Regions from separate parts of the Mesorhizobium sp. B2-3-14 genome, predicted to be linked through region 3. Evidence: predicted binding sites of a transcription regulator. Region 3 holds the regulator's gene; each other region holds the start of a gene.

Region 1 (6,052 bases), on a different contig from region 3:
GCCGCTCAGTGGCGTTCCCAGCCATCTCGACCGGTGTATACCGCTATCCGAAAGATGACGCGGCCAAAGTCGCCGTCTATGAGGTCAATGACTTCACCAAGCGCAACGCGCTTCCCGAAATCGTTGTTTTCTGCTGCTTCGACGAAGCGATGGCGGAACTATACCGACAACATCTGGCAACATTGGGTGGAGATTGAATTTTATAGACCAGGCCTTTCGTTCGCTCACGAAATCGCGAGCTCATCCCGCAGCTCTGGCGGCGCCGGAGAATATTCGCTATCGCTCCTGCTGCACTTTGCAATGGGGATGGGGTGAGAATGAAACGGAAATATTCACGGAATGTGTCTACTTTAATACTTTCGGCATTGCTGCTAACCGCCGCGCTTGGCGCGGGCGTGGCCGGATCGCTGGCGGGAAGCGAGGGAGACAAGCGTTTCCCGCCCTATTTGCCACGAAATTTGAAAGATCCATGTACCAAGACCTACAAGGCCTATGTGGCGGCCGGCGGCCATTCGGCCTACGCCACCACGCCCTATGCCCGGATCATGTCATCATACATAATCTGCGGCGGGCATCTGAACGCGCCGTCACAAAAGGCAGCGGAAGAACTGGCTATGAAATCCTGTCTGACCACGCGCGCGCACTACAAGGTAACCACCGGCGGCGCCTGCGAGATCGCCGCTTCGAAATAGGCCGGTGCCTACCAAAATGGCGCCGCCCGATACTGACCCGGGAGGCTCCATGTTCAGCAAAATCCTGATCGCCAATCGGGGCGAGATCGCTTGCCGCGTCATCCGCACGGCTCGCAAGCTGGGCGTGCACACTGTCGCCGTCTATTCGGATGCCGACGCGAGATCCCTGCATGTCGAGATGGCCGACGAGGCGGTCCATATCGGTCCTTCGCCCGTCGGCGAGAGCTATCTGCGCGGTGACAGGATTGTCGCCGCGGCCCTGGCCACGGGTGCGCAGGCTATCCATCCCGGTTACGGCTTCCTGTCGGAAAACCCCGATTTCGTCGACCAGGTGGTGGCGGCCGGCCTCATTTTCATCGGCCCGTCGGCGACCTCGATCCGCGCCATGGGGCTGAAGGACGCCGCCAAGCGGCTGATGGAAAAAGCCGGCGTTCCGGTCGTTCCGGGCTATCATGGCGAGGCACAGGAAATCGTGCTGCTTGCGTCAAAGGCCCGCGAGATCGGCTATCCCGTGCTGATCAAGGCGCGCGCTGGCGGCGGCGGCAAGGGCATGCGCCGCGTCGAGCATCCCGATGACTTTTCCGAGGCACTCTCCAGCGCCCGGCGCGAAGCAAAGGCCGCTTTCGGCGACGACCACGTGCTGGTCGAGAAATATGTCGACAAGCCGCGGCATATCGAAGTGCAGGTGTTCGGCGACAATTTCGGCAATGCGGTGCATCTCTACGAGCGCGACTGTTCGGCGCAACGCCGCCACCAGAAGGTAATCGAGGAGGCCCCCGCTCCCGGCATGACGCCGGCTTTGCGCAAGGCAATGACCGAGGCGGCGGTGAAGGCCGCCAAGGCAATCAACTATTCCGGCGCCGGCACCATCGAATTCATCGTCGACGCCTCGCAAGGCCTCGAGGCCGATCGCTTCTGGTTCATGGAAATGAACACCCGGCTGCAGGTCGAGCATCCGGTCACCGAGATGGTCACCGGCACCGATCTGGTCGAATGGCAGCTACGGGTCGCCAGCGGCGAAAAACTGCCGAAGACACAGAGCGAGATCACGCTTTGCGGCCATGCTTTCGAGGCGCGCATCTATGCCGAGGATGCGGCCAAGGGGTTTCTGCCGGCGACAGGCACGCTGCACCATCTGAAGTTTCCCGACGCGGCGCCCGACGGGGCAACAATGCGCATCGAGACCGGCGTGCGGGCTGGCGATGCCATCTCGCCCTACTACGACCCGATGATCGCGAAGCTGGTCGTCCATGCCGGAGACAGACGGCAGGCGCTGGAAGCGCTCCGCACCGCGCTCGCGCAAACCGAGATTGCCGGCTCCACCGTCAACACCGCTTTTCTTGCCGCTCTTGCCGCCGATCCGGATTTTGCGGCTGAAGACATCGATACCGGCCTGATCGGCAGACACCAGGAGGCGCTGACGGCGGTCGCGCCGCCGACCGGCGAGATCATCGCGGCTGCCGCCCTGGCGGCCTCGGGTGCCGGAGCATTGCCGCCGTCGAACGACCCGTGGTCGTCACTCGCCGGCTATGCGCATTTCCAGGGCGTGGCGCGGCGCATGCGGCTGACGTTCGGCGACGAAGCCATTCAGGCAAGGATTTCAGTGCGATCGGACGGGCGCTTCCAGGTGGCGCTCGATGCGCCTTATGACAGCACCAATTTGCATGATATTCGCGCCGTTCCCCGCCTCGCCCGCTGGCCTGGCCACATCACGGTGTTCGAAGGCGCCGCCGGCTATACTTTCGCGGTGCCGGACCCCTTGGCCAGGAGCGATGGAGCGGCCGCCGCCACCGGCAGCCTGCGCGCGCCGATGCCGGGCCTGGTCAAGCTTGTGCGCGTGGCGAAAGGCGACGCTGTGATCAAAGGGCAACCTCTGCTGATCCTCGAGGCGATGAAGATGGAGCACACCATCGCCGCCCCGCATGACGGGGTGATCGCCGAGATCGCCGGGGAAGGCGCACAGGTCACCGACGGGACAGTGCTGGTGCGGTTCGCCGAGGACCAGAACGCGTCCACCGCGGCCGCCGGCGGATAGAAGGAGCGCACCGCGGACCGCAAACGGAAATGGCCAGGACGAACCGGCCATTCCCTTGGAGTACCCGACTGCCAGGGCGATTACTGCGCGATCGGCGCGTACTTGCCGTCATGCCACTGGTTGATGTCGTAGCTGGCATTCTTGAGGTCGCCCTTCTCGTCGAAGGTGACGTCGCCGACAACGGTGCTGATCGCCGTGCCATTCTTCAGCGCCTCGGCAACCTTGGCCGGATCGTCGCTGCCGGCACGCTTGATGCCTTCGGCGAATGCCTGGACCACGGCATAGGAGAACAGCGTGAAGCCTTCCGGCACGAAGCCGCCGGCCTTGATCTTCTCGACGGCTGCCTTGGCTTCCGGCTTTGCCTGCGGATCCGACGGGAACACGAACATCGTGCCCTCGCCGGCCGGGCCGGCAACCTGCCAGAATTCCGGCGAAGCGATCGAGTCCGGCATGATCAGCTGGAACTTGAAATTCTGTTCCGCCGACTGACGCAGGATCAGGCCAGCTTCAGGATGATAACCGCCGAAATAGACGACATCGGCCTTGAGATCCTTCAGCTTGGTGACAAGCGCCGAATAGTCCTTCTCGCCGGGGTTGATGGCGTCATAATAAACCTCCTTGAGGCCACCGGCATTCATGGTCGCCTTGACGGCATCAGCCACGCCCTGGCCGTAAGCGCTCTTGTCGTGCAGGATGACGACGTTCTTGCCGGCGTATTTCTTGGCGATCCACGGGCCGATGAAGGCGCCCTGTGCGTCGTCACGCGTATAGAGACGCATGATCGTCGACCAGCCGGCCTTGGCGGCCGCATCGGTCAGCACCGGGTTCGAGGAAGCCGGGCTCATCATCAGGGCACCGGCTTCGGCATAGACCGCCGAGGCCGGAATGCTGGAACCCGAGCAGGCATGCCCGTCGATGAACTTGACGCTGTTGGCGACGATGCGATTGGCGACCGACACCGCCTGCTTGGGATCGCACTGGTCGTCCTCGATGTCGAGCTTGATCTGGGAGCCGTTGACGCCGCCAGCCGCGTTGATGGCATCGGCGGCGGCCTGTGCGCCCTGCTTGAACTGATCGCCGATGGTGGCGAGCTGTCCGGTCATCGGGCCGACCACGGAGATGGTGATGTCATCGGCGAACGCGACCGGCGCGCTCATCATCAGGCCGAAAATGGCCGCGCTCAAAACACTCATTTTTTTCATGACAATAGAACTCCTCCACTCACGCGCGGCCGCCCGGCCGCGCTTCTTCCAGAGAGGCGGGACAATTTCATCCTTCATCGGACCTGTCTAGGCGCATTGGCGCCACTCGATTAGGCCTGCGCGGCCTCATCCACGCAAAAAGCCACGCCAGCCTTGTTCCGGCCGGTCGTGGCTTTTTTTGCCGGTCAGGCTGTTTCCCCTGCGCCCCCGCGCTGTGAACCCAACCCACCTTCCCTGTCTTCATGTTGGCCATGATCCTTCCGAAAACCGGAGTCTTCGGGATCATGGTCCGTCGCGCGGCTTGGACCTGTCGGCGTGCCGCATTCTCGTTGTCGATGGCCGTGGCCTGGCTGTCTGCGCAGCCTTTTCCCTGTTGGCCCGACCGTCTTTCTGCGGTCTTGGCCGGAGCGTCTCCGTCTGGCGGAACTCAGTGCATGGTCATCCATTCGCGGGCTTCGCGCAGCGCCTTGGCGATCTCGACCTTCGACATGGCCGCCGAGAGTTCCGAGCGCAACTCGGCGGCGCGGGCCGATCCCTTGATGGCGGCGATGTTGAACCATTTGTGGGCGGCAACGACGTCGGTTTCGCAATCGCGGCCGGTCGCATACATCATGCCCAATTCGAAAAGAATGTCGGCCTGGGCAGTTGCCCCCATGGCGCCGAAGCCTGCTTCAAGCATTTCAAAACGTGCCATTTTTAGTCCCCTGTCTGGCTCCCGAGAGCTGCCTCCGTTCGTCTTGTCCGGGCCGCTCTTTCGATGCTTTCGAGAATGCCGCGCAGGCTTGAATCCGTCGTTAAATGGCGTGCTTAATTTGAGGAAAACAAAGCTAAAACAAGAGGTAAACGCGAAAATTCGTTAAGGATACGAAGCCAGCAATTCAGCTGGTTTTCGCCAAATTTGCCGAAAATTTTCGAGCGCGCGGTCAACACTCTGCTAACCCTAGAAAGCAAACACGAGGCGCTGGTCGTTTTCATTTCCGGGCCGACAGGGCGAATTCAGGCGCTTTCGAAATGCCAAAACCTTCCGTCGCGGCACCGCTTTCGTTTTGACGGAAGCTGGATTAGCTTACGTTTGCGTAAGCGGCAGACCGGCGAGGCGGAGCATTCGGCCGGCTATCCAAAGGGAGGAAGACATGTCTCGAAAAGTGAGCCTGGCCCTGGCGGCCACTTTGATCCTGAGCGGCGCGGCGTGGGCCGATCCGATCGAGGGCAACTGGAAAACGCAAGCCGGCGACACCGCTGCCATTTCAGGCAGCAGCTCGTTCTCCATCACGCTCAAATCAGGCAAATATGCCGGCAAGACCATCGGCTCGCTCAAGGCGGCCGGCGACAACAAATACACCGGCAACATCACCGATCCGGCAAATGACAAGACCTATTCGGGCAAGGCAACCTTGTCGGGCGCCTCGCTCAAGATGAGCGGTTGCGTGCTCGGCGGACTGATCTGCAAGAGCCAGACCTGGCACAAACTCTAAGCGACCATTTCCGTGTGATCTCTAAACGGGGCCTGGCGGGCCCCGTTTTCGTTCTGTCGATGAGCAGGCAGCGCTCGGTCGGCATTCTGGTTGCCGCAACCCAGTCAACATCCCTTCAATCAATTTGAACGGCAGATGAACGCCGGCATCAGAGCCGGTTCAGAGGCGTCAGGGCATTCTCATGCGTGTTGAAGGAGACACGGACCCAATGCTTGCTCGCCGCTTCACCATCGTCTGCCTGCTGATGAGCCTGTTTGGAATGTTCTTCGCCATCCTTGTCGCCGAAGCGGGCCGTTCCCCGCGCTCCTGGGACGGCGCCACCAGAATGTGCCATCTCGCCTGCCCGACCGATTTTCGTCACTGAAGCAGAGAACCCGGACCTCGAAAAGAAGAGCACAGAGATCATGAACCGCATCGCCGCCAACCTCTCCAAGACCCTCCGGCTCCTGCCGCGGGCGGCGCTCATCCTGATACTTCTGGCCGCTCCGGTCCTGGCGGTGCCGATGATGCGCGCCGATAGCGGCTCGACGATCGAGGCGCCGGCGCTCAGAAAGTCAGGCGTCGGGTTCGTACTACTGGTCAGCCTGCAGCGGGGTTGAAGAAAAAAGGGCGCTTTGAGTGCCTTCGGCGGCGAGCCCCCTCCCAACC
Region 2 (6,052 bases), on a different contig from region 3:
CCGCACCAACGACGCCGTCATCATCTCCTTTGTCGAATCGCTGATGCGCGATGCCGGGATCGGCTGCTTCGTCGCCGACCAGAACATGAGCGTGCTCGACGGCTCGCTTGGTATCCTGCCGCGACGCGTCATGGTGGATGCCGACCAGGCCGACGCCGCGCGCCGCATCCTGACCGATGCCGGCATCGCCAACGAGATCCGGGGGAAATAATGTCGGCCGCGCCAGCCGCCCTTGTCCCGGATACGCCGGCCCACACGGTCGACGCGTTCCACCGCGGCCGGTTCTGGCTCGTGCAGCCCAAGCATGGCGGCCATCGAGCCGGGATGGATGCAATGATGCTGGCCGCATCCGTACCGTCCTCGTTTGGCGGACGGCTCGCCGATTTCGGGGCCGGCGCCGGTGCTGCCGGTCTTGCGGTGCTGTCGCGCTGTCCGGGTGCCCAGGCTGTGCTGGTCGAACGCGCGCCTGAGATGGCGGCCTTCGCGGCAGCCACGCTTGCCCATCCGGGCAACGCGCACCTCAGCGATCGCGCTGCCGTGCTCGTCGCCGATGTCACCGTGTCGGGCCGCGCCCGGGCCGCCACCGGCCTTGCCGACAATGATTTCGACTTCGTCATCATGAACCCGCCTTTCAACGCCGCACGGGACCGCGCCACTCCCGAGCCGCTAAGAAAGGAAGCGCATGTCATGGAGGACGGACTGTTCGAAAGCTGGATCCGCAGTGCGGCGGCGGTTGTCAGGCCGCGCGGCGGGCTTGCCGTCATCGCCCGGCCCGAACAGCTCGGCGCCATTCTCGACGCGATTTCAGGCCGCTTCGGCGAAGCCGAGATGCTCGCCGTGCACCCTCGCCCGGACGCGGCCGCAATCCGCATTATCGTGCGGGCAGCACTTGGGGCACGAGGAAAGCTCGCCATCCGTCCGCCCCTGATGCTTCACGCGCGATCGGGCAACGGCCCCGACGAGCGCAGCGAAATGATCACCAACGGGCTCGCCTCGCTGTTCGGAGACTGAGCTGTTGGCGGCCTACACATTGCCGTTGGCCGGGAAATCCCTACATGCCTGCAACCATCGCCGGAGACCACGCCATCGTGAAACGTCTTTTCAACCGCCTGCTGCCGAAGTCCTGGCGCTCCTCCGTCGTCACCGTTCCGGTCATCCGACTGCACGGCACCATCATGGCCGGCGGAGGCCAGTTCCGGCCGAGCCTGTCGCTTGCTTCCACCGCCGGACTGATCGAAAAGGCGTTTTCCTTCGAGGCGCCGGCGGTCGCGATCTCGATCAATTCGCCGGGCGGCTCGCCGGTGCAGTCACGGCTGATCTTCAAGCGCATCCGCGACCTTGCGGTCGAGAAGAATAAAAAGGTCCTGGTCTTCGTCGAGGATGTCGCGGCGTCCGGCGGCTACATGATCGCGGTCGCCGGCGACGAGATCTTCGCCGATCCCTCCTCCATCGTCGGCTCGATCGGCGTGGTGTCGGCCTCGTTCGGTTTCCCGGAACTGATGAAGAAGATCGGCGTCGAGCGCCGTGTCCACACCGCCGGCCAGAACAAGGCGGTGCTCGATCCGTTCAAGCCCGAGAAGAAGGAAGACGTCGAGCGGCTCAAGGTGCTGCAGCTCGAAGTGCACGAGACCTTCATCGATCTGGTCAAGGAGCGCCGCGGTACGAAGCTGGCGGACGATCCGGACCTGTTCACCGGGCTGTTCTGGACCGGCAAGCGAGGCCTGGAGCTCGGCCTCGTCGATGCGCTGGGCGACATGCGCACGGTGCTGAAGACCCGCTTCGGGCCGAAGACCCAGCTCAGGCTGGTGGCGGCGCCGCGCGGTTTGTTCGGCCGCTTTGGCCTGTTCGGCTCGAGCAAGGGCTTTTCGGCACCCGATATCGCCGCAGTTGCCGCCAGCGGCGTCATCGATGCGGCGGAAGAGCGCGCATCGTGGGCGCGCTTCGGGCTTTGAAAAAGCCATGAAAGCGTCTAGCATGGTTGCCCGAAAGACCCGACCGGCCGGTCTTACCGGCCCAGCGTGGTAGGAGTTTGACATGCCGCAGCTCATTTTTTTCGCCGTCGTCGGCGTCGCCGCCTATTTCGGTTACCGCACCTTCGTGCGCGAGGCTGAACGCGTGACGGCCAAGGTGCGGCGCACCGAAAAACAGGCGGCCAACGGCGCGATGGGAACGCTGGTCAAGGATCCGCAGACCGGCGAATACCGGCTGGCCAAGGACTGACCCTCATTTCACTCGCAATCGAGACTGTGGAATCCGGTCAGCGTGCCCGGACATGGGCCGCACCCGCCAAGATAAACCTAGCTTTGCACGTCACCGGCAGGCGCGCCGACGGCTATCATCTCATCGAAAGCCTGGCTGTGTTCACGCGCTTTGGCGACAGGATCGAGATCGCGCCGGCCGACGCCGATGAGTTCAGCGTGTCCGGCCGCTATGCGGCGGACGTACCGCTCGATGGCGGCAATCTTGTGCTGAAGGGCCGCGACGCCCTGCGGCAGGCCGCCGGCGTTCGGAGCACGCCGCCGGTAAGCATCAGGCTCGAAAAGAACCTTCCGGTCGCATCCGGCGTGGGCGGAGGGTCGAGCGACGCGGCGGCCGTGCTGCGCGGGCTGACCGAGAGCTGGGGGCTGGAGCTCGACAGCGCCGAGCTGGCGCGGATCGGTCTTTCGCTTGGCGCCGATGTGCCGATGTGCCTGGCGGCAAAGCCGCTGGTCGCGCGCGGCATCGGTGAGGAACTGTCGATGGTGCCGGATTTTTCAGCACTGGGTCTCGTGCTGGTCAACCCGGGCGTGCCGGTCTCGACGACGGAAATCTTCGCCGCACTCTCCCGTCGCGATAATGAGCCGCTGCCGCCGCTGCCGCGCAGCATCGATTTTCACAGCCTGCGCAACTGGCTGGAAATCACCTGCAACGATCTCGAGCGGCCAGCCCTTGCGATGCAGCCCGCCATAGGCAGGGCGCTTTCATGGCTTGATAAGGCCGGATCTGGCTTTTCACGAATGTCCGGGTCGGGCGCGACGTGCTTCGGCCTGTTCGAGACCGGCAATGTCGCCAAGCGCGCGGCGGCCGAGATCCGCAGCCGCCAGCCCGACTGGTTCGTCGCGGCAACGCGCAGCATGGCGTCGGAGGCTGGGCGAGATGGCCAGAATTGACGAGAGCCGTGCCTTCATTCCGGTGCGCATCGCGGTGCTGACTGTTTCCGACACACGCAGCCTGGCCGACGACAAATCTGGCCAGACACTGGCCGATCGCATTACCAAGGCCGGCCACATCCTGGCCGCCCGCGATATCGTCACCGACGACCGCGAAAAAATCCGCGACGCCGTTCTGGCGTGGTCGCGGGACAAGGCCGTCGACGTCGTGATCACCACTGGCGGTACCGGTTTTACCGGACGCGATGTGTCGCCCGAGGCGCTGGAGCCGATCTTCGAAAAGCGCATGGACGGCTTTTCGGAAGTGTTCCACCGCATTTCCTATGACAAGATCGGCACCTCGACGATCCAGAGCCGGGCGACCGGCGGTGTCGTCAACGCCACTTTCGTCTTCGTGCTGCCGGGCTCGCCCGGCGCCTGCAAGGACGCCTGGGACGGTATCCTCGAGCCACAGCTCGATTACCGGCACATGCCCTGTAACTTCGTCGAGATCATGCCGCGCCTGGACGAACATCTGCGGCGCGGCAAATCGGCGTCGTAAGCAACGCCACGCAGAGCCGTTGCAAAAATCACCCCCGAGAGCGGTGCTTCGGCTGCGCTGGCCAGATTTCGGCGTCGAGCCGCCTGGTCGCCAGCCCGCGCGCTAAGGCCTCGGCGGTGCCGTCATTCTTGGACAGCGACGCCGCCTGTCGCTTGCTGATCACTAGTCCGTCGGCGAGCGCGCGGTTTGCCGAAAAGACCCGGGCCAGGAACGGTGGACGGCTGCCCCGCGCCCGCGAGAACCGGGCCGCTATTGTCTGCCTGGCCGTATGGGCGACGACGGCGTCGATCCAGCCCTCCACCAGCCTCGCACCCGGTTCGAGAAACAGCAGCCAGTCACCCTTGGCCTGGCGGATGCCGGCGGCGATGCCCCCGCTCCCCACATAGTGGCAGCCGGCATGCTCGGCGACGCGATGCGTCTGGTCGCTGGAGCCCGTGTCGCAGACGACAACCTCGCGCACCACGCCCTCGACCGCGCCGCCAATCAGCGTCGCCAGCGTACGGGCGAGCCCCTCCTCGTCATTGTGCGTTTCAATCAGAACACTGAGCATGGTTAGCCGAATAGCGGAAAGCGTTGGTCGGCGCCAGTTTTTGCAGCGCACCATAGAAAGTTCTTGATTTGTTCTCATCGACAAAATAGGAATAGTTTCATGAGCAGAGCGATTCGACACAACATGGACAGTCCCTGGGAGCGGGCGAAGATGGAACCGATCATGCGCGCCGACATTGCAGCCTTCGGAGCAGGGCGAGCCGAAATGGCCAACGCGATGATCGAGCAGAGCGGCATGCGGGTCCGTCCGGACCGCAACCGCGGCCGGTCGGCAGGCATCAATCCGTCCGGCCGGTTCGAACCTGTCAGCCGGCATGTCTTCGACGACGGCTGGAGTTCGCTGGAGGAACTTCCTCCCTTTAAGACCGAGGTGCAGGTGGAAAAGCCGCGCACCATCATCACCCGCAACGAATCGCCCGACATCTCCTTCGACCGGTCGATCAATCCCTATCGCGGCTGCGAGCACGGTTGCGTCTATTGCTTCGCGCGGCCGACACACTCGTTCATGGGCCTGTCGCCGGGCCTGGACTTCGAATCCAAGCTGTTCGCCAAGCCCGACGCGGCACGCCTGCTCGACAAGGAATTGTCAAAGGATGGCTACCAGCCGCGCACCATCGCCATCGGCACCAACACCGATCCCTACCAGCCGATCGAGAAGCAGTACCGGATCATGCGCGAAATCCTCGAAGTGCTGGAGGCGCGCGGCCACCCGGTCGGCATCGTCACCAAGTCAGCCCTGGTCGTGCGCGACATCGACATTCTGTCGCGCATGGCGGAGCGGGGCTTGGCCAAGGTGGCGCTGTCGGTGACGACGCTTGACCGCATGCTGGCCAGGACGATGGAACCTCGGGCATCGACGCCGACCAAGCGGCTGGAGGCGATCAGGCAGCTTTCGGATGCCGGTATCCCCGCTTCGGTGATGGTGGCGCCGATCATTCCGGGCCTGACCGACCAGGAGATGGAACGCATCCTCGACTCGGCGCACCATGCCGGGGCGCGCGAAGCCGGCTATGTGGTGCTGCGCCTGCCGCTGGAGGTCAGCCCGATCTTCAAGGATTGGCTGCTGCGCCACTATCCCGACCGCTACCGCCACGTCATGTCGCTGGTCCGTTCGATGCGCGACGGCAAGGACTACGATTCGGAATGGGGCAAGCGCATGAAGGGCGCCGGGCCCTATGCCTGGCAGATCGGCCGGCGCTTCGAAATCACCGCCAAGCGGCTCGGCCTCAATGCCGAGCGGCGTACACTGCGGACCGACCAGTTCGTCGCTGCCGGCAAGGACCAGGAGCAGTTGATGCTGCTCTGAACCGAAAATCGCCTCGGCTGTTCATTGCCGCCGTGGCAAAGAAATCCCGTCCGGCCTGCCCCGGCCTGCAGACGGTGCCCTCCCGGTCCGGCGCCCCACCCGACCCGGAGGGACTTGCGGAGAATCGGAGCCGATGCGAACCTCGCCGCAACATGGCTCGCGCGCGTTCTGATTCTCCGCCTCTCTTCGAAATCGTCGAGAAACCCGATTTCTCCTTCGAGACGAAGGCGATGGCCGATGGTTTGTGGCCGGTCGCGGGGATGGACGAAGCCGGTCGCGGCCCGCTCGCGGGTCCCGTGGTCGCGGCGGCAGTGGTGCTCGACCCCGCCAATATTCCCGAGGGTCTCGACGATTCCAAGCGGCTTAGCCACCTGCAGCGCGAAGCGCTGTTCCTGCACATCATCGGCTCCGCTCTCGGCGTATCGATGGCGTCGATCAGCGCCGAGGGCATCGATGGCACCAACATCCTCAAGGCGAGCCTCGAAGCGATGCGCCGCGCACTGGTCG
Region 3 (6,052 bases):
GCCCGCATCGAGCATGATCACCCGGCTGCCATAATCGACGGCGTGTTGCATGTTGTGGGTCACCATCAAAGTCGTCAGTTTCAGCGCGTTGACGGCGCGCACGGTCGCTTGCATGACGATTTCGGCCGTGCGCGGGTCGAGGGCCGCGGTATGCTCGTCGAGCAGCAGCAAGTCCGGCGATCCGCCGACCGCCATGATCAGCGACAAGGATTGCCGCTGCCCGCCCGAGAGCAGGTCGACGCGCGTGTCGAGACGATTTTCCAAACCGAGACCCAGTATCGACAGTCGTTCCCTGTAGGACGCAAGCCGGGTGGTGTTCAGCCCCGGGCGCAAGGTGCGCTTTTGGCTACGCAAATCGGCCAGCAGCATGTTTTCCGCAACCGTCATGCTGGCGGCGGTGCCGCGCATCGGGTCCTGGAACACGCGCGCCAGTTTCGCGGCGCGCTTGTGCACCGGCATTGCAGTCACGTCGGCGCCGTTGATCAGGATCTGGCCGGAATCGAGGATCAGGGCGCCGGAAATGGCGTTGAGCATGCTGCTCTTGCCGGCCCCGTTGGAGCCGATGACGATGCCGAACTCTCCGGTGGCCAAGGACAGGCTGAGACCGTCCAGCGCGACCTTCTCGTCGGCCTGGCCCTTGTAGAACACTTTGCGCGCGGATCGAATCTCCAGCATCGTTCCTCCCTGACCTCGGGATAGCGGCGCCGACGCCGTCACCCCGGCAGTTCCGATGTTAGTCGACGATGCAGCCGCAATCGGCCATTGAAGCCGGTATCTCGATGCCGAACGCGGCCATCGCCTTGCGCGAGATCGTTGCCATGTGGTCCTTGTAGGCCGGGCGCGACGGCGCGATCGTCTTGGGATCCTTGCCCTTGAGGATCTCGGCGGCGATGTTGCCGGCGTTGACGCCGACCTGCGTGTAATTGACCGCGAAGCTCGCCGGCACGGTGCCGTTACGGACCGCACTGTCATCGGAGTTGACGACCGGGATACCGGCCTGGCGGGCGGCCGCGGAGACAGCGGCGATCGCCGGCTGGATCAGGTTCGAGGCCGGGCCGTAGATCACGTCGGCCTTGCCGGCGAGCGAAGCGATGCGTTGCTGGATGTCATTGACGTTGTCGATGCCGACCTCCACCACCTCGAAACCGGCGGCCGGTGCCGCCGCCTTGATCTTTTCGACCAAGGCAACGTCATTGGCCTCACCGGGATTATAAGGCACGCCGAAGCGCTTGGCGTTCGGCAGCAGCTTCTTGGTGAAGGCCATCACCGCGGCGACGTCCTGCAGATCGCTGGCGCCGGTCATGCCTTCGTCTCCGGCGTCCCATGACGGCACCAGCTTGGCCGCCACCGGATCGGTGACCGCGGCAAAAACGATCGGAATGCCGGAACCGGCGAGCGCTTTCTTGGCGATCTGTGAGACCGGCGTGGTGATGGTGTAGATCAGCTTGGGCTGCTCGGCCTGCAGCTTGGCGATCATCTGCGGCACCAGCGACGCATCGAAATTGGTGTGGCTCTCCGTGTAGACGACGTCCTTGCCCTCGACGAAGCCGTTATCCGTCAGCGCCTTCTTGAAGCCGGCTATGGCGGCGTTCAATTGCGGATGCTCGCCGAAATTGGCAATGCCGATACGGATCTGATCGGCCGCGGCACTGCCGGCACTGACCATCAATGCGCCTGCCAGGGCCAAGCCCGACAACCAAGCGGATTTCGACTTCAACATCATTTCCTCCCAGATTTGATCAGGGCCGCTTGGAAACGCGGCTACTACGGCGATCATGGTGAGTCCGCTGGTCTGTGTCAAACATTATATATAATTGTTGCTGTGACGCACTATCATATATACTTTTCGCCAGACGACGGATTGATCACCATGCTGAATGAAACGAGTTCCACAAAAACGGAAGCCGCCTATCAGCTGTTGCGGCGCGACATCCTGACCACGCGCCTCATGCCCGGCGCCCCGCTCAAACTGAGTGCGCTGCGCGGCACCTATGGCGTCGGCTGGACACCGTTGCGCGAAGCCCTGTCGCGGCTCGAGGCCGAACGCCTGGTCACCGCGATCAGCAATCGTGGTTTTGCCGTGGCTCCGGTGTCGCGGGCCGAGCTGGAGGATCTGGCACGCGCCAGGATGGTGGTCGAGATACCCCTGTTCCTCGAATCGATGGAAAAAGGCGGCAGGGAGTGGGAGGATGCCGTGGTCACCGCCCACTACCGGCTCTCGCGTTGCAAGACGGCGGTCGACGATCCCTCGGACGCGGCCGTCGACAGATGGGACGAGAACCACGAGGCTTTCCATGCGGCGCTGCTGAGCGCCGCCACATGCGACTGGCTGTTGCGGTTCCGCTCGACGATCTCGGATCAGCTGCGCCGGCATCATCGCTTCCTTGGTCTGGCGCCGACACTGCGGGCCGCGGCCGGCCTCAAGGATGGCTATGAAGAGGCAATCGAAGCGCTACGCGAAGCGATTGCGATCGAACACCATACCGCGATCATGGAAGCGGCGCTCGACCGTGACGTCGAGCGGGCCAAGGCGCTGATGACGGCGCATATCGGCTACACACTGCACGTCTATGTCCACAGCGAAGACAGCGGCGCTACCAGATACGCCGCTCGCGCCGGCAGCTTGAAGGCGGGTTCGGGATAACTTCAGCGCTTCCGCGACGCCTATTCGAACGCGCTGGCCGGAGTGCGCCGAACGCCCCGATCCATGGCCGCCCGAAGCTACCAATCGTTGGCATTTTGGTTTCGTTTCGTTCCGCGAATAATGGCTCCGCGAATTATACGTCCCTCCGAGGAGAAGCCTTCCAACTAACTGATGCCAAAGCCTCGTCGGCGGATGGGCCACAGGCCATTAACCAAAACGATTTCAATGCGCCTGCCGACGGCGGAAAGGACTGGTTGCCGCCCGCCGTCGCGGGCAAAAAACTTCAGACCCCTTAACAAATTCATTAAACTTTAAACGGTTGCAGAACACAACTGGAACAGATAGTGTTTGTTCTGGGTTTGTTTTTTCGATTCTGGTTCAACCTTTCGTTCAATGTCTTGGGGGCCGCCATGCTGACACGCAAGCAACATGAACTGCTGATGTTCATCCACGAACGGCTCAAGGAAAGCGGGATACCGCCTTCCTTCGACGAGATGAAGGAAGCACTCGATCTTGCCTCCAAGTCGGGGATCCATCGCCTGATCACGGCCCTGGAGGAGCGCGGCTTCATTCGCCGGCTACCCAATCGGGCGCGCGCGCTGGAAGTGCTGCGGCTGCCGGACTCGATCGCGCCGGGCCTCAATGCGGCAAAGAAGTTCTCGCCAAGCGTCATCCAAGGCAGCCTTGGCCAAGGCAGTCTCGGACGCCAGATCAGGCCGGCCGCTGCGCCTTCGCGCCTGCCCGCGGCCGGCAACGACGACGACGCGGTTTCAGCCGTGTCCATCCCGGTCATGGGCCGTATCGCCGCCGGTGTGCCGATCGATGCCATCCAGCATCAGACGCATTCGATCTCGGTGCCGCCGGACATGATCATGGGCGGCGAGCACTATGCGTTGGAGGTCAAGGGCGACTCGATGATCGAGGCTGGTATCTTCGATGGAGACACGGTCATTATCCGCAATGCCGACACGGCAAGCCCGGGCGAAATTATCGTGGCACTGGTCGACGAAGAGGAAGCGACACTGAAGCGGTTCCGCCGCAAAGGCGCTTCGATCGCGCTCGAGGCCGCCAATCCAGCCTACGAAACGCGCATTTTCGGGCCGGACAGGGTCAAGGTACAAGGCAAGCTGGTCGGGTTGATCAGGCGCTACTGAACCGGCTTGTCATCGGGCTTGTCGGGTTTTTTGTACGGCGGCAGCCCCCTTGCCTCGCGTGAGAATTTTCGCTGTTCGTGCCAGGGCCGGTATGGTCCGTCGACGGCAAATGCGATCGCGGCCCGGGTCGTGGCCGACTGGGGATTGAAGAAGACGGCAGCGCTTCCCTTGCGGGCGAGCTGCCGTTTGGTGACGACGAGAACCAGTGGATTGTGGCAGGCGTCATAGGCGGTTGCGTCATTGACGATGATCAGGTCGGCGAAAGCGCAGGCTTTCCAGGTGGTCTTGCGGTCCTCGACATAGGCAATGATCGCGCCGGAAGGGTGCCTGGCAAGGCACAGGCCTTCGCGGCAGTAGAAGGGCGATCCCGGCGGCAGGTCGGTGGGACTGGCAACATCGAATTGCCTGTCTGTCGTGTCGAACATTTCCGGTTTGACGATTGTTTCGGAGATCAGGGCGCGCTTCCAGTTGTCGGTTGCGAATTCGTTCGGACGTTCCCGGTTGACGGCCAGTTCGCCATTGCCGATCGGCAGCGCGACCAGCCGCGCATCTTCCGAGATCAGCACATCGGGCGCGCGTGTGTGCGACACAGTCAACAGGCCGGCGAGCGCGAATGGCAGCGCCGCGAGCCGCAGCCATGTCGTCGCCATCGTCGCGATAACCAGCGCGACGGTGACCAGCAGCACGGATTGCTGCGAAATCAGCCCGACTCCATCGACCGGAGAGCGCTCCGATATCCACGCCGACACGGCGATCATTGCTGTCAGGCCCTTGCCCATGAGGTAGAGAGCCGGCCAATCCAGTCCGAATGGCATCAACAGCGCGCTGGCGACGGCCAGGAACATCACGACCGACACGATAGGCATCACGGCCAGATTGGCGAACAGGCTGAGCGGCGATACCCGCTGGAAATGCCAGATGGCAAACAACGCCGTGGCGCTGCCGGCGATAATGGACGTCATGGCCAATCCACCTGTCGCCAGCAGGAATTTTCGCGTCAGGAACCCGGGCAGCGATCGCTTTCGCGGCGGTGGCCGCGTCTTTCCCGCACGGTGATCGGCCCAGCCGGCATAAGCGCCAACCAGGGCCGCGGTCGCGGCGAACGACATCTGAAAGCTCGGGCCGACGACCTCGTGAGGCGAGACCAGGATGACGGCGATCGCCGAGATCCCCAGATTGCGCATGGTCAGCGCAGCGCGATCGAAGAACACGGCAATCAGCATCACCGCCAGCATGATGAAGCTGCGTTCGGCCGCAACGACGACACCGGAAATGATGAGATAGGCCGCGATCGAGAACAGTGCGGCGGCGGCCGCGTATTTCTTCACCGGCCGGCGCGCGGAAAGTCTGGAAACAGCGCGAAGGCACCACGCAGCAGACCCATGATGGTGCCGGCCACAAGCGCCATATGCAGTCCCGAAATAGAGATGATGTGATAGATGCCGGTACGCCGCATCGCTTCATTGATTTCATCGGGTATGCCGGCGCGCACGCCGACGATCAGCGCCGCCGCGATCTCGCCTTCAGCGCCGCCGACGCTGCCCCTGATGTGGTCGGCGATGGCTTCGCGGGCATTCTCGATGCCTGAAAAAAGGCGAGCCGATAGCGGCATCTCACCGTCGTCGGCGGAAACAACCGTTGGATTGCCGAGAAAGAAGCCGCTGCCGCCGATGCCGGCGAAATAGCTGTCGAAAGAGAAGTCGTAGCTGTCCGGCCGCACCGGGCCGGTCGGCGGCAACAGTTTGGAGTAGCCTGTGATGAGCGAGCCGGCGGTCATTCCCGGTGGTATCTTGCGTGCGGAAAGCCGGACCCTTTCCGGCGCATAGCGCAGTTTCGGCCGGGCGGTCGAAATCACGTCCATGGTCAGCCGGATGCGGCCGCTCTCCATCTCTTCGAGCGAGACCACGCGGCCGGTCAGTTGCGTGGAGATTTCCGAACCCAGCATCCGGGTTCCGGCTCGCCATGTTTCAACCTTCGCCGCGAGCAGGCCCAGCGCGCACAACAGCACTGCCATGAGACACAGATGGGTTTTGGGCCAGGAACGCGAGACGAAGGCACAGACCGCCATCAGCACCACGACCGCGACGGGCTTTGCAAAGTCGGGCTCGGACGCCAGCGAGAAATAGGCGATCGCCCCAACGGCCAGACAGACCGGCACCAGCAGGAACGCGATGCCCCGGTCGAGTTCAAGCTCCGCCGCCCGGGCCACGCCATGGCGCAGGCGAGGCAAGGATACCAGGCCGATTTGCCGGCG
Region 4 (6,052 bases), 230 kb from region 3:
ACTCGATCTCCTCGAGTTTCGCTGCATCCATGTCGACGATGACAACGCCGAACTCGGCCTCCTGGACCTCGCCGCGCAGCTCGGTGACGTTCTTCTCCACCGTCATGAGCTGGATGATCTCGGAGGCGGCGAAGGCCGTCTTCGTGTCCTGCGCGAAGGTCCGGTCTGTCGATACGAGCAGGATTTTCTTGGTGCTGTTTGCCATTCTCGCCGCCTGTGAGGTCGATCGCCGTCTGGATCAGTTGTCGGTGGTCGTTTGCGCTGCCTTGGCACCGGCCGCCTGATCGGGCGTGACGGGTCCGGCACTGCCGCGCTTGGCAGGCACGAGAAGTCTCGTGTTCTGGACGCCGTACTTCCATGGGTCGACCATCTGCATGACGGTGTTGGCGGCCTGCGCCTCGCCGGCGCCGGACGTCACCCCCTCGCTGCGCACGTAGTCGTCGCTGGTGCAGCCGCCTGCCAGGCCGGCAAGAAGCAGGGCGATGCACGATCTCAGGATCAGACGCATGGCTCAGTCCTTCGGCAGGTCGAGGAAATGACCGACTTTGGTGGCAGGAGCGGCCCGTGCGGCACTGCCGTCGGCCAGCGCCAGCGCGCGGCCCGTATCCGGCGCCTTCACCTCCTCGGTGTTGTTGAGGAAATAGTCGACATTGCTGGCTGCCTGCGTGCCATCGGTCGGCTCAGCCATTTTCTTCGACGGATCGACCGGCTTGACCAGATAGGGCGTGACGATGATGACCAGGTCGGTCTCGCGCCGCTGATAGGATTTCGACGAAAACAGCGCTCCAAGCACCGGCATCTTGCCAAGGCCGGGAATGCGAGACGTGGTAATGTCGTTCTGGGACTGCAAAAGCCCGGCGATCATGAAGCTCTGGCCGTTCTTCAGGTCGACCGAGGTCTTGGCGCGGCGCACGATGAAGCCGGGTACGGAAATGTTGCCGATATTGTAGGACGCCGACGCATCGATCGAGGAGACTTCCGGCGCGATGTCGAGGCTGACCAACCCGTCCTTGAGTACGGTCGGCTTGAAATCCAGGCTAACGCCATATTTCTTGTAGCTGACCGAAATCTTGCCGTTATCCTCCGAAACCGGGATCGGAAATTCGCCGCCGGCCAGGAAGCTCGCTGTCTCCCCTGAACGCGCGATCAGGTTCGGCTCAGCCAGCCGACGGGCAAGGCCGCGCTCTTCCAGCGCCTTGATGGCAATGTCGATCGAGACGCCGTTCGACAGCAGTCGGCCGATGATCTCGCCGGTCCCCGCCGCTGGCACCGTGCCCGGATCCAGTGAAATGTCGCGACCGCCGAAGCCGTAGGCGAAATTGGCGCTGTATTTCGCGCCCAGGTCCTGCCCTGCCTGGCGGTTGATCTCGACGAACCGGACATTGAGCTGAACCTGCTGCGACGAAGAGATATTGACCGAGTTGATCACTTCCTCATTGCCGGAAAAGCGGCTGGCGATCTTGCTTGCCTTGTCCGCCGCAACCGCGTCATCCGCCTCACCCGACAGCACGACACGGCCGTTGGCCGAGCCGACCTTGATCTTGGCGTCCGGCACACTGGCACGGATAGTGTTCGCCAATTGGTCGGTGTCGAGCGTCACCTCGATGTCCACGGTGCCGACGAGCTGCTTGTTCTGGTCGAACAGCGCAATGCCGGTGGTGCCGAGATTGTTGCCCAGCACATAGAAGGATTTGTCGGTCAGCGGGTTGACGTTGGCGATCTCCGGATCACCGATGACGATCTGGTAGAAGGCCGCGCTCGTCATGATCGTCTTGGGCTTGCCCTTGGCAACCTTGATCGACGCATTCTTGGTCGACGAGACATAGACGATGTCGTTGTCCGCCTTCGCCGCTCCGGGCAAGGCAAGCACGCCGCTCGCAGCCAGGGTAAACGCCATCGCCAGGGCGCGCACCAAGCGCGACCGAGCCGTCATTCGATATAGGGTACGCATCAACATTGTCCCGTCCCGCCCGGTCCCCACCGGTCTTTACTTCTGGTCCCGCGTTGGAACCTGATATTCCTCGGCCTGCGTGCCGCGCGTCACGATGATCGTCTTGAATTTCGGCTTCTCCGGCTCCTTCGCTATGGCATTGAACAAGGAGCCGGCCACGGCCTGCGTCTTGGAAGCGACGGATCCGCCGAAGGAAGAGATGGTGGTGACGCCGTTCTTGCCATCGCCGCCTTCGCTGGCGGAGCGAAGCGACAGCGACAGCGTTCCGACGGTGCGGGCAAGCGCCACTTTCTGCGCGCCGTCGCTCGTCACCTCGAGGGTCACGGAATTGGCCACCTGCGGCGTCGTCTGGCGCTCGTCGGCGCCCTGCCCGACGCTGAGCACCTTGGCGTCGGCAACGACGATCTCCGAGGTGATGGTCGAACCGGCAGCCCCTTGCGCGTTCTTGGCGACTTCCTGGATTTCGCCGGCATCGCGCGTCAGCACGACATCGACCCGGTCGCCCGGCGTCACGAAGCCACCGACGCCGGCGATCTCGTCGGTGCGGATGGTGACCGCCCGCATTCCGGGCGTCAGCATGTTGGACAGCGTTGCGCGGCCGTTCGGTCCCGACAGCTTGGCGAGCAGCACCGGCTCGTTGATCTCGATCGGCGACAGCGCGACCCGACCGCCTTCGCCGAGCAATCCATCGATGGTGGCAAAGGCGCCCTGCGGAAGGGAATCCTGCGGCCACGGGATTTCGCTGAGCTTGGAGCGGTCGAGCTCCATGCCGTAGCGCAACGGCGCGTTCGCCACCACGATGGTCTTGAACTCGATCCTGGGCGCGGCCGGAGCGGCGATCGAGGCCGTTTTCTCCTGGGCATCGGCCTTCGCTTGGCTCTTGACCCAGAAATCCGCGGCAAAGATCGAGATCGCGCCGAAAACGGCGGCGATGCCGATCATCGTTATGGCCTTGCCCCTCACGCCGAAAACCCCTGATGCCCGTCGTTTCTTGTTATGTTGGGCTCACGCTAGGCGGCATTGTTAAAGAATCAGGAATATTGCGCGGCGGCATTTGACCTATTTCCGCCCGCTTGGTTATCGAATGGTTTTAGGGTAAGAGCAGTTAAATCCCCGAACGTAACAGGAACCTCCGTCGCTTGGCGCTGAAAAGCGTGGCAGTATCGACGGGGTGATTCGCAGCTTGGACTCTATGGCAGGCATGGACGACAACAACGATCTTTTCGGCAATCTGGAAAAACAGCCGCAGCCGGTTCGCACGCCGGCGCGCCCGGCGGATCCGCTGGTACAGGCGGCCGCCAGGCGTCCAGCCGCAACCAAGGATGGCAGCGAGGGCTACAGCGCCGCCGACATCGAGGTGCTTGAGGGCCTTGAGCCGGTGCGCCGCCGGCCAGGCATGTATATTGGCGGCACTGACGACAAGGCGATGCACCATCTGTTCGCCGAGGTCATCGACAATTCGATGGACGAAGCGGTTGCCGGCCACGCCACCTTCATCGATGTCGAACTCTCCGCCGACGGCCATCTCACGGTTACCGACAATGGCCGCGGCATTCCGGTCGACATGCACCCAAAATTCAAGAAGCCGGCGCTCGAAGTCATCATGACGACGCTGCATTCGGGCGGCAAGTTCGACTCCAAGGTCTACGAAACATCCGGCGGCCTGCACGGCGTTGGCGTCTCCGTCGTCAACGCCCTGTCGGATCATCTCGAGGTCGAGGTGGCACGTGGGCGCCAGCTCTATCGCCAGCGCTTTTCGCGCGGCGTCCCGGTGACCGGACTGGAGCAGCTCGGCGAAGTCCACAACCGGCGCGGCACAAAAATCCGCTTCCATCCCGACGAGCAGATTTTCGGCAAGGGCGCGGCCTTCGAGCCGGCGCGTCTCTACCGCATGACGCGTTCGAAGGCGTACCTGTTTGGCGGCGTCGAGATCCGCTGGACCTGCGATCCCTCCCTCATCAAGGAAAAGGATCAGACACCGGCCAAGGCGGAATTCCATTTCCCAGGCGGCCTCAAGGATTATCTGAAGGCGTCGCTCGGCGATGAATTCCAGGTGACGCGCGAAATCTTCGCCGGCAAGAGCGACAAGCAAGGCGGCCATGGCTCGCTCGAATGGGCGGTGACCTGGTTCGGTGGCGACGGCTTCATCAATTCCTACTGCAACACCATCCCGACCGGTGAAGGCGGCACCCACGAAGCCGGCTTCCGAAACGTGCTGACGCGCGGCCTGCGCGCCTATGCCGACCTCGTCGGCAACAAGCGCGCCTCGATCGTCACCTCGGAAGACGTCATGATTTCGGCCGCCGGCATGCTGTCGGTGTTCATCCGCGAGCCGGAATTCGTCGGCCAGACCAAGGACAGGCTGGCGACGATCGAAGCGATACGCATCGTCGAGACCGCGATCCGCGACCCATTCGACCATTGGCTGGCCGACAATCCGCAGGAAGCCTCGAAGCTGCTCGACTGGGTGATCGCGCGCGCCGACGAACGGGTGCGCCGCCGCCAGGAAAAGGAAGTGTCGCGCAAGAGCGCAGTGCGCAAGCTGCGCTTGCCGGGCAAGCTCGCCGACTGCACGCAGAACGCGGCGGCGGGTGCCGAACTCTTCATCGTCGAAGGCGATTCCGCCGGCGGCTCGGCCAAGCAGGCACGCGATCGTGCCAGCCAGGCCGTCTTGCCGCTGCGCGGAAAAATCCTCAACGTCGCCAGCGCCGGCAATGACAAGCTGGCCGCCAACCAGCAGATATCGGACCTGATCCAGGCGCTCGGCTGCGGCACGCGGTCAAAATACCGTGACGAGGATTTGCGCTACGACCGCGTCATCATCATGACCGACGCCGACGTCGACGGCGCACACATCGCTTCGCTGCTGATCACCTTCTTCTACCAAGAGATGCCGGCGCTGGTGCGCGGCGGCCATCTCTATCTGGCGGTGCCGCCGCTTTACTCGATCAGGCAAGGCGGCAAGGTCGCCTATGCCCGCGACGACGCCCACAAGGACGAGCTTCTGCGCACCGAATTCACCGGGCGCGGCAAGGTCGAGCTTGGCCGCTTCAAGGGCCTGGGCGAAATGATGGCCGCGCAGCTCAAGGAAACCACCATGGATCCAAGGAAGCGCACCTTGCTCAGGGTCGATGTGAACGAAGTCGATTCCGCCACCAAGGACAGGGTCGACGAGCTGATGGGCACCAAACCCGAAGCCCGCTTCCGCTTCATCCAGGAACGCGCCGAATTCGCCGAGACGGAAGTGCTGGATATCTAGCCGCTGGCGCGTTTAGCTTGCGTTCCTGACATGGAGACCAGCATGTGACCTGGGCGCGGCTGAAAACCTATTTCGAGACGAGCCTGGCCGGGCTGACGCAACCGACACGCTCGGACTGGATTTTCGCGCTGCGCACCGTTTCGGCCGGCATGATCGCATTGCTGGCCGCTTACGCGCTGAAGCTCGACCATCCGCAATGGGCGATGATGACGGTGTTCATCGTCGCCCAGCCGGTTGCCGGCATGGTGCTGGCGAAAGGCTTCTACCGCCTGCTCGGCACGCTGGCCGGCGGTGTCGCGGCAATTGGCATCACCACGGCATTCGGCACCGGCCCCTGGATTCTGGTGACGGTGCTTGCTGTCTGGATTGGCATTTGCACCTTCGTCTCGTCGCTGCTGCGCAATCCCGAAGCCTACGGCGCGGCTCTTGCAGGCTACACCGCAATGATCATCGGCCTGCCCGCTTTCGGACAACCGCATCTGGTCGTAGACCTCGCGGTCGCGCGTTGTGCCGAGATCGTGCTCGGCATCGTCTGCGCCGGCCTGACCAGCCGACTGATCCTGCCAAAACTGGCCAGCGACGCCATCGTCTCGCGGCTGAAACGCTGCATTCTCGACCTCGCCACCTATGCCGGCGGTGCGTTTTCAGGCGGCGACCGGGCAACGCTGATCGGCCTGCACCGGAAGCTTGTCGCCGATACCCAGACGCTTGGCGAGATGCGCGCCTATGCCAGGCTCGAAGCGCCGAGCTTCGCGCCGCGCGCGCATCCGGTGCGGCGCACCATCGGACAACTGCTTTCGGCACTTTCGGCGGCGCGCGCGCTCTATTCGCATGCCGCTCCC

The links. Region 3 encodes LexA, which represses DNA repair genes until DNA is damaged. Its sites were predicted from a motif close to TGTTCNNNNTGTGTTCNG; they were not measured.
Region 1: FJ950_RS21885 (sel1 repeat family protein) is a predicted target of LexA. The motif match lies at 4,747-4,764, and genes of this name have one in related genera.
Region 2: FJ950_RS14925 (PA0069 family radical SAM protein) is a predicted target of LexA. The motif match lies at 4,299-4,316, and genes of this name have one in related genera.
Region 4: parE (DNA topoisomerase IV subunit B) is a predicted target of LexA. The motif match lies at 3,065-3,082, and genes of this name have one in related genera.

What each region holds. Positions count from the first base shown of each region.
Region 1 is NZ_VFVP01000009.1:73,693-79,744, forward strand. Features, by position in the region: gene FJ950_RS21865 (O-acetyl-ADP-ribose deacetylase) at 1-197, shown strand, start outside; gene FJ950_RS21870 (hypothetical protein) at 318-692, shown strand; gene FJ950_RS21875 (acetyl/propionyl/methylcrotonyl-CoA carboxylase subunit alpha) at 742-2,727, shown strand; gene FJ950_RS21880 (branched-chain amino acid ABC transporter substrate-binding protein) at 2,808-3,929, opposite strand; gene FJ950_RS21885 (sel1 repeat family protein) at 4,357-4,623, opposite strand; gene FJ950_RS21890 (DUF2147 domain-containing protein) at 5,063-5,404, shown strand; gene FJ950_RS29575 (hypothetical protein) at 5,613-5,768, shown strand; gene FJ950_RS21895 (hypothetical protein) at 5,809-6,003, shown strand.
Region 2 is NZ_VFVP01000005.1:82,967-89,018, forward strand. Features, by position in the region: gene FJ950_RS14890 (DUF2007 domain-containing protein) at 1-211, shown strand, start outside; gene FJ950_RS14895 (methyltransferase) at 211-1,011, shown strand; gene FJ950_RS14900 (S49 family peptidase) at 1,089-1,952, shown strand; gene FJ950_RS14905 (membrane protein) at 2,035-2,220, shown strand; gene FJ950_RS14910 (4-(cytidine 5'-diphospho)-2-C-methyl-D-erythritol kinase) at 2,247-3,149, shown strand; gene moaB (molybdenum cofactor biosynthesis protein B) at 3,136-3,690, shown strand; gene FJ950_RS14920 (glycosyltransferase) at 3,719-4,240, opposite strand; gene FJ950_RS14925 (PA0069 family radical SAM protein) at 4,391-5,545, shown strand; gene FJ950_RS14930 (ribonuclease HII) at 5,698-6,052, shown strand, end outside.
Region 3 is NZ_VFVP01000002.1:774,732-780,783, reverse strand. Features, by position in the region: gene FJ950_RS08435 (ABC transporter ATP-binding protein) at 1-675, opposite strand, end outside; gene FJ950_RS08430 (ABC transporter substrate-binding protein) at 734-1,720, opposite strand; gene FJ950_RS08425 (GntR family transcriptional regulator) at 1,871-2,644, shown strand; gene lexA (transcriptional repressor LexA) at 3,055-3,798, shown strand; partial or broken gene FJ950_RS08415 (ComEC/Rec2 family competence protein) at 3,792-6,052, opposite strand, start outside.
Region 4 is NZ_VFVP01000002.1:549,692-555,743, reverse strand. Features, by position in the region: gene FJ950_RS07370 (response regulator) at 1-205, opposite strand, end outside; gene FJ950_RS07365 (hypothetical protein) at 239-508, opposite strand; gene FJ950_RS07360 (type II and III secretion system protein family protein) at 512-1,897, opposite strand; gene cpaB (Flp pilus assembly protein CpaB) at 1,988-2,914, opposite strand; gene parE (DNA topoisomerase IV subunit B) at 3,153-5,210, shown strand; gene FJ950_RS07345 (FUSC family protein) at 5,255-6,052, shown strand, end outside.